DNA from 2 places in the Mycobacterium kokjensenii genome. Region 2 is predicted to be linked to the other one. Evidence: riboswitches for the same ligand, from Rfam matches in the RefSeq annotation. Region 2 holds a riboswitch; the other holds the start of a gene.
What was found. A riboswitch is a leader RNA that binds a small molecule or an ion and turns the genes downstream of it on or off. The one in region 2 is predicted to bind cobalamin.

Region 1 (4,410 bases), 2.0 Mb from region 2:
TGTCGTCGACGCTCAGGCCGGAGCGCTGCAGCGCCTTCTGGGTGGCCGGGATCGGCGCGGACAGCATCATCACCGGGTCGGCGCCGGCCAGCGTGGCGGTGTGCACCCGGGCGATCGGGGTCAGTCCCAGCTCACGCGCCTTGGCCGCCGACATGAACAGCAGCGCCGCCGAGCCGTCGGAGATCTGGCTGGAGTTACCGGCGTGGATCACGCCGTCCTCTTTGAAGGCCGGCTTGAGCTGGCCCATCTTCTCCAGCGTGGTGCCGCGACGGATGCCCTCGTCCTCGCTCACCAGATTGCCCTCGGCGTCCTTGATCGAGACGATCTCGTCCTTGAAGGCACCGGCATCCTGTGCCGAGGCGGCCTTCTCGTGCGAGGCCAGCGCGAACTCATCCAGCGCGGTACGGGACAGGCCCCACTTCTCGGCCATCATCTCCGCACCGATGCCCTGGTTGGGGGTCTGGCTGTAGCGGGCCTTGAAGGATTCCCCGTAGGGGCGCCCGCCGTTGGCCAGCGAGGAGCCCATCGGGGTGCGCGACATCGACTCCACACCGCCGGCGACGACGACGTCGTAGTGCCCGGCGATCACGCCGGCGGCGGCGAAGTGCACCGACTGCTGGCTCGATCCGCACTGGCGGTCCACGGTCACCGCGGGCACGGTCTCCGGCCAGCCCGCGCTGAGCACGGCGGTGCGGCCGATGTCGAGGGCCTGCTCGCCGGCCTGCATGACACAGCCCCAGATCACGTCGTCGACCAGCGCCGGGTCCACGCCCGCCCGCTCGACCAGCCCGTTGAGCACCTGGGCGGACAGTTCCGCCGGGTGCACCCCGGACAGTCCACCGTTGCGCTTGCCGACGGGCGCGCGCACCGCTTCGACGATGACGGCTTCAGCCATGGGGTGCTCCTTAAGGTTCGGGGTTCTTGCCTCGATTGTCGACCGACGCTCTCGACGGGTGTCAAGGGGGGTCACTCCAGGATCGGTGCGTACCGTCGAACCCATGGCACGGATCGTGATCGTCGGCGGCCACGGCAAGGTCGCCCTGCTGCTCGCCCCGATCTTGACCGAAACCGGCAACCAGGCCAGGTCGGTCTTCCGTAACCCCGACCACGCCGAGGAGGTCGCGGCCACCGGAGCCGAACCACTGGTCGCCGACATCGAGCAACTCGACACCGACGCACTCGCCGGGCTGCTGGCCGGCCACGACGCGGTGGTGTTCTCCGCCGGCGCCGGCGGCGGCAACCCGGCCCGCACCTATGCCGTCGACCGCGACGCCGCCATCCGCTGCGTCGACGCCGCCGCGAAGGCCGGCGTGCGCCGTTTCGTGATGGTCTCCTATTTCGGCGCCGGCCCCGATCACGGTGTCCCGGAGGGAAATTCGTTCTTCCCCTACGCCCAGGCCAAGGCCGCGGCCGACGCCCACCTGCGGGCCACCGATCTGGACTGGACGGTGCTGGGACCGAGCCGGCTCACGCTCAAGGCGGCGACCGGGCGGATCGCCGTCGGCCCGGGAACCGGCAAAGGCGAGGTGTCGCGGGCCAACGTCGCGCAGGTGGTCGCCGCATGCCTGTCGGATGATGCGACCATCGGCCGCACCATCGAGTTCAACGACGGCCCGACCCCGATCCCGCAGGCCCTGCGCGCGGGCTGAGCCGGGTAGCCTCGATAACGCAACTGGTCTGCCGTTGCCACCTCCGGGCGGCCTCGGCATCGAGCGCGCCGTGGATTTCCCAGCCGGTTTTCCGCGGCGCGCAAGAGGGAACCCGGTGAGAATCCGGGACTGTCCCGCAGCGGTATGCAGGAACGACCGCCGTCATAAGCACTGGTCACGGGTTGACCCACCGACTGGGAAGCGACGGCCATTAGGAGCACCTCGGTGCGCGCCTGCGAGTCCGAATACCTGCCTGTTGTGCCGGGCGCGCCGCGTCCGGCGGATCAACGCCTCGCGGAATAGGCGTCTGGTTTTGAGGGTTATGGTGCTTTATATAGGCACGGGACCGGATCAGCTGGGCGACTGCTGGCGTTGGCCCACCCTCTGAAAAAAGGATCACGTCGTGACCGCTCAACCCTTTACCGCCACCGTCCTCGGCTCACCGAGAATCGGCCCCAACCGCGAACTCAAGCGCGCCACCGAACGCTACTGGGCCGGTCGCATCGGCCGGGACGAACTCGCCGACGTCGCCGCCGGCCTGCGCCGCGACACCTGGGCGCAGTTGACCGCCGCCGGGCTGGACTCGGTGCCGGTGAACACGTTCTCCTACTACGACCAGATGCTCGACACCGCGGTACTGCTGGGGGCTCTCCCGGCTCGGGTGTCCGGCGTCGCCGACGAGTTGGACCGCTATTTCGCCGCGGCCCGGGGCAACGCCGAGATCGCGCCGCTGGAGATGACGAAGTGGTTCGACACCAACTACCACTACATCGTTCCCGAGATCGGCCCGGACACCACGTTTGCGCTGAACCCGGCCAAGGTGCTCACCGAACTCGCCGAGGCCACCGAGCAGGGCTTCGGCGGGAACGTGGCGCGCCCGGTGATCATCGGGCCGGTGACGTTCCTGCTGTTGAGCAAGGCCGTCGACGGTGCGGCCGCGCCGATCTCCCGGCTCGACGAGCTCACCGAGGTCTACGCCGACCTGCTGGGCAGGCTGGCCAAGGCCGGCGCGCAGTGGGTGCAGATCGACGAGCCGGTGCTGGTGACCGACATCTGCGCCGACGCCCCGGCGCTGGCCGAGCGGGTCTATCACCGCCTGGGCGGGCTGAGCGAGCGACCGTCGATCTTCGTGGCCACCTATTTCGGCGACCCGGGTGCCGGGCTTCCGGCCCTGGCCCGCACCCCGGTCGAGGCGATCGGCGTCGACCTGGTCTACGGCCCGCGTGACCTGGCCGCCGCTCTCGGGTCGGTGCCGGAGCTGTCGTCCAAGACGCTGGTCGCCGGTGTCGTCGACGGCCGCAATATCTGGCGCACCGACCTGCGGGCCGCGCTGGACAAGCTGGCGGCGGCGGCGGGAAGTGCGGCCGCCGTGGCAGTTTCCACATCGTGCTCAACGCTGCACGTGCCCTACTCGCTGGAACCCGAGACCGGCCTGGACGACGCGCTGCGCAGCTGGCTGGCGTTCGGCGCCGAGAAGGTGACCGAGGTGGCCGTCCTGGCCCGAGCGCTGCGGGAGGGCCGCGAAGCCGTCGCCGACGCCGTCGCCGCCTCCGACGCGGCGATCGCCTCCCGCACGTCCGATCCGCGGCTGAACAACACCGCGTTGCGCGCACAGATCGCCGAGATAGCGCGGGCGGGTGTCCAACGCGGTTCGGCCGAGGAGCGGCGCGCCGCACAGGACGAGCGGCTGCACCTGCCGCCGCTGCCGACCACCACCATCGGTTCGTTCCCGCAGACGGTGCAGATCCGCAAGGCCCGCGCCGCACTGGTGGCCGGCGAGATCGACGAGGCGGCGTACACCGAGCAGATGAAGGCCGAAGTCGCCGCCGTCGTCAAGCTGCAGGAGGACCTCGGCCTCGACGTGCTGGTGCACGGCGAGCCGGAGCGCAACGACATGGTGCAGTACTTCGCCGAGCAGCTCGATGGCTTCTTCGCCACCGCGAACGGCTGGGTGCAGTCCTACGGCAGCCGGTGCGTGCGCCCGCCGGTGCTGTTCGGTGACGTCACCCGCCCGCACCCGATGACCGTCCAGTGGGCCACCTATGCCCAGTCGCTGACCGACAAGCCGGTCAAAGGCATGCTCACCGGCCCGGTCACCATCCTGGCCTGGTCGTTCGTCCGTGACGACCAACCGCTGGCCGACACCGCCTACCAGGTGGCGCTGGCGATCCGCGAGGAGACGGTGGATCTGGAAGCCGCCGGTATCGCGGTGATCCAGGTCGACGAGCCCGCACTGCGGGAGCTGCTCCCGGTGCGCGACGCCGACAAGGCGGCCTATCTGGACTGGGCGGTCGGTTCGTTCCGGATGTCCACCTCGGGGGTGTCGAACGCGACGCAGATCCACACCCACCTGTGCTATTCGGAGTTCGGTGAGGTGATCGGGGCGATCGCCGACCTGGACGCCGACGTCACCTCGATCGAAGCGGCCCGCTCGCACATGGAGGTGCTCGACGACCTCAACGCGATCGGGTTCTCCAACGGGGTGGGCCCGGGCGTCTACGACATCCACTCGCCGCGGGTGCCGTCCACCGCGGAGATGACGGCGTCGTTGCGGGAGGCACTGGATGCCGTTCCCGCGCAACGCCTCTGGGTCAACCCGGACTGCGGCCTCAAGACCCGCAAGACCGACGAGGTGACCGCGTCGCTGACCAATCTGGTCGAAGCCGCCAGGGAAGCGCGCGCCGGCCTGTCGTCCTGACCCACCGCCGAACGTGCGCCCACTGCGAAAAAGTCGTCCCGATGTCGCAGTGGGTGCACGTTC
Region 2 (4,410 bases):
AACAGCGCGGCCCGGGACGACACGTCCAAGAACGCGGTCGGTTCGTCGAGGATCAGCAGCCCCGGTTGCTGGGCCAGTGCGCGCGCGGTCAGCACCCGCTGGCATTCGCCGTCGGACAATTCGGCGGCCGGCCGCGCCGCCAGATGCTGCGCCCCGGTGGCCTGCAACGCCCAGTCGACGATCCGTTCGTCGGCGGGTTGCAGCCGCGCGCCCAGGCCGAGATGCGGAATCCGGCCCAGCCCCACCAGTTCCCGCGCCGACAGCAGACCCGGGTCGATCCGCTCGGTCAGCACCACCGCGACCCGGCGGGCCAGCTCGTCACGCGGCAGCGCGGTCAGGTCGGCACCGTCGAGCAGTACCCGCCCGCCCAGGGCGGGCTGCAACCCGGCCAGGGTGCGGATCAACGTGGACTTGCCCGCCCCGTTGGGGCCGATCAGCACGGTCAACTCGCCGCGGCGGGCCCGGGCGGCCAGCCCGGACGCCACCGTCTTCGCTCGACGCCGGCTGCGGTAGCCGATCGCCAGATCGGCCACTTCCACCGCGGGGGTCGGCTGGTTCACGACGGCAGCCCCGATCCGCGGCGGGCCCGCAACAGCACGGTGATCACCACCGGTGCGCCGACCAGCGCGGTGACCGCGTTGATCGGGACCACCAGATCACTGGCCGGCACCTGGCTGACGATGCCGCAGCCCAGCGCCGCCGCCGCACCCAGCAACATCACCGCCGGCACCACCACCCGGTGATCGGAGGTGCCCATCAGGATGCGGGCCACGTGCGGCACCACCAGGCCCAGGAAGGCGATCGGCCCGCAGAACGCGGTCGTCACCCCGGCCAGCAACGACGCCGAGATGACCGTGACCACCCGCGCCCGGTGCACGTTGATGCCCATCGTGGCCGCGTAACTCTCCCCGAGCAGCAGGGCGTTGAGCGGGCGGATGGTCAGCGCCGCGGTCATCAGCCCGAGAGCCACCAGCGGCAGCAGCAGTCGCAGGTCGGCCCAGCCGGTGCCGGCGAAACTACCGAGGCCCCACAGCAGATATTGCTGCACGCGCTGCGGATCGGAGTACACCATCGCCAGGCTCACCAGTGCCGTGCTGGCCGCACCGATCATCACCCCGATCAGCAGCAGGGTCGCCGCCGAGCGGGTGAACCGGGACAGCACCAGCACCAGGGTGAGCATCGCCGCCGCACCCGCGGCCGCCGCGACCACCTCCGCCGCGCGCCCGGTACCGGCCACCGCGGTGGTGAACCCGCCACCGGCCGCGCCGCCGAACAGCACCACCGCCGCGACCCCGAGGCTGGCCCCGGAACTGACACCCAGAATGTAGGGATCGGCCAGGGTGTTGCGGAACAGGGTCTGCAGCTGCAGCCCGGCGACCCCGAGCGCGGCACCGGCGGCCAGTGCGGTGAGCACCCGGGGAAGGCGCATATTCGACACGATCACCTGCCAGCGCGGGTCCGACGCCGCACCGCCCAGCAGTATCCGCACGGTGTCGGCCACCGGCACCCGCACCGGGCCCAGCACCAGCCCCAGCAGGACCAGCGCCACCACCGCGACGGCCAGCGCGGTCAACACCCACGCGGCACGTGACCTCACGACGGCACCTGCCGGTAGAACTCGAAGTCGTGCCCGACGCCCAGGTCGGGATGCAGGATCGCCACCAGGTCCCCGAGCAGCAGATCCGGTCGCGCGGTGCCGCGCTCCCAGTACAGATTGCCGCCGCCGGGCGTCATGGCCTTGGTCGCCGACCAGACCTGCCCGCTGCGCACCGCGGTCAGTTCGCCGTAACGACTGTCCCGGGCCACCGCGTCACCGCGCGTCTGCCAGTCATCGGTCACCAGCCACAGCGGCGCGGTCCCGGCCCGGGCGTAGACGGATTCGAAGTTCAGCTGCAGGTTCTCGGCGCCGGTCTCCGCCAGCCACGGATAGCGCCCGCCGGCGTCGGCCACCAGCCGCCCCGAGTAGCTGTCCCCGGTGGGCATCGACCAGGTGCCCGAATACATGGTGCCGACCAGTACGTCGACGGGGTCGGCGTCCGCGGCCCGGGCGGCCAGGGTCCGGTAGCTGTCGCGGACGGACGCATAGGCCTGCGCGGCCCGCCGTTCGGTGCCGGTCAATGCGGCGAACATCTTGATCCACTCGGCCCGGCCCAGCGGAGTGGTCTCCAGCCATTCGGCGTCGGCCACCACCGGCAGGCCCGCCTCGCGCAGTTTGGGGTACCCGGGATCATCCATGCCCTCGGTGACCAGCACGTCGGGCCCGGCCGCCAGCACACTCTCGATGTTGAGCTGGCCGCCCGAGGCGTAACCGACGGTGGCCCCGGAATCGATATTGGCGCGGATGGCCGGATCGGCGACCGCGGCGGGGTTGGCCACCCCGGTGACCACGTCGGCCCGGCCGAGTTCGCCGATCATCGCCAGATGGGTGGTCGAGCCGGAATACAGGCCGCGGACCGGGATCGTGACCCGTTGGGCGTGGGCCAGTTCGCCGTCCAGTTGCGGCGCCGGCGCCCCGCAGCGCACCAACACATAGGAGACCGGTTTGCCGCCGTGATAGGGCCGGTGCACGGTCAGAACCTGGTAGCTGCGGTGGTAGTCGAGGCTGAAGTTGGTGGCTTCGGTCAGCGTCGACTTGTCCGGAAAGTAGTCGACGCCGGGGTCGAAGTCGGTGATGCAGTCGTCCCGCGCGGTCGCGGTCTGCGAGGAGGGATCGCCGGAGCAGCCGGCCAGGACTGTGGCCAGCGCCAACAGCAGTGCGGGTACTACCCGCAGCGCACGCGACATGGGCGTGTGTCAGCCTCCTCGGGGTACACCGCCCCGGTACGCAGGACGCGCTGACGTGAGTCTCCTGGCTCTCGGATCACTGCTCGCCCCGCCTTCCAGCCCCACAGATGGCGGGCCGTGGCTGATGGGGGTCGCTCCCCGATGACAGTGGCGGGACCGCGCCGGATTTCCACCGGCTTCCTCAATCGTCATCGCCTTACCGGCGATATTCTCGCACGCCGTGCTGGGCTAGGCTGGCGGCCGTCTCGTGGTGTCAGGAACCCGGTGTAATTCCCAGATGAATCCGGGGCGGTTCCGCCACTGTGAGGGGCGCATCGGGCCGGCATCGCCGGCGCTACGTGCTCTAAGCCAGATACGGCCACGAGTCATCCGACGACGAGGGGCGAGAACCCCGAGGAGGCCCGATGCCCGAGGCACGCCGTATCGCGTTGCTGTCCACATCCGACACCGACCTGCTGTCCGCGCGGGCCAGCGGTGCGGCATACCGGCTGGGGAACCCGGCACGCCACGACATCGCCCCACTGGTGGACGGCGTCGACGTGGTGGTGCTGCGGATCCTGGGCTCCTCGGCGGAGATCGCCGACGAGCTGACGCTGCTGCGGGCCACCGGGCTGCCGTTGGTGGTGCTCGGCGGGGAGCGCGCACCCAACGCCGAACTGATGGAGTGCTCCACGGTCCCGATCGGGTTGGCCGCCCAGGCACACGCCTATCTGGCCGAGGGCGGACCGGCCAACCTGGCGCAGCTGCACGCGTTCCTGTGCGACACGGTGCTGCTGACCGGCGAGGGCTTCGACGAGCCCGCGGTGATCCCGGAGTGGGGATTCGCGGACCGGGCGCCGGTCGATGCTCCCGATGCGGTGCGGGTCGGGGTGCTCTACTACCGGGCGCACGAGGTCAGCGGCAACGCGCGCTTCGCGCATGCGCTGGCCGACGCCATCGACGCCACCGGCCGGGCGGTCGGCGTGCCGATCTTTGCCGCATCGCTGCGCAACGCGCCCGACGAACTGTTCGCCGCACTGGGCGGGCTCGACGCGGTGGTGGTCTGCATGCTCGCGGCCGGCGGGGCGATGAACGCCACCGCCACCGTCGGTGCCGGCGACGACGACGGCGCCTGGGACATCGAACGGGTCGCCGCCCTGGACATCCCGGTGTTCCAGGGCCTGTGTCTGGCCTCGTCGCGGTCGGACTGGGAGGCCAACGACGACGGCGTCACCCCGCTGGACTCGGCCACCCAGATCGCCATCCCGGAGTTCGACGGCCGGATCATCACCGTCCCGTTCTCCTTCAAGGAGATCGACGACGACGGGCTGCCGCAGTACCTCGCCGACCCCGAACGCTGCGCCCGGGTCGCCGGCGTCGTGGTGAACCACGCCGTGTTGCGCCGCATCCCGAACGCGCAGAAGAAGCTGGCCCTGGTGCTCTCGGCCTACCCGACCAAGCATTCCCGGGTGGGCAACGCCGTCGGGCTCGACACCCCGGTGTCGGCCGTGCGGCTGCTGCACCGGCTGGCGGCCGAGGGCTACGACGTCGGGGACGGCTTCGGGGTGCTCGGCGTCGCAGATGAGACCCAGGCCGGCGACCGGCTGATCCACACCCTGATCGAAGCCGGTGGCCAGGACGAGGACT

Region 1: another riboswitch for cobalamin. It lies ahead of metE (5-methyltetrahydropteroyltriglutamate--homocysteine S-methyltransferase); the one in region 2 lies ahead of RCP38_RS14610 (ABC transporter substrate-binding protein).

What each region holds. Positions count from the first base shown of each region.
Region 1 covers NZ_OY726394.1:1,086,541-1,090,950, reverse strand. The annotation lists gene RCP38_RS05150 (thiolase family protein) at 1-895, opposite strand, end outside; gene RCP38_RS05145 (SDR family oxidoreductase) at 999-1,649, shown strand; cobalamin riboswitch at 1,717-1,920, shown strand; gene metE (5-methyltetrahydropteroyltriglutamate--homocysteine S-methyltransferase) at 2,053-4,347, shown strand.
Region 2 covers NZ_OY726394.1:3,112,867-3,117,276, reverse strand. The annotation lists gene RCP38_RS14620 (ATP-binding cassette domain-containing protein) at 1-560, opposite strand, end outside; gene RCP38_RS14615 (iron ABC transporter permease) at 557-1,597, opposite strand; gene RCP38_RS14610 (ABC transporter substrate-binding protein) at 1,594-2,784, opposite strand; cobalamin riboswitch at 2,822-3,012, opposite strand; cobalamin riboswitch at 3,016-3,161, shown strand; gene cobN (cobaltochelatase subunit CobN) at 3,189-4,410, shown strand, end outside.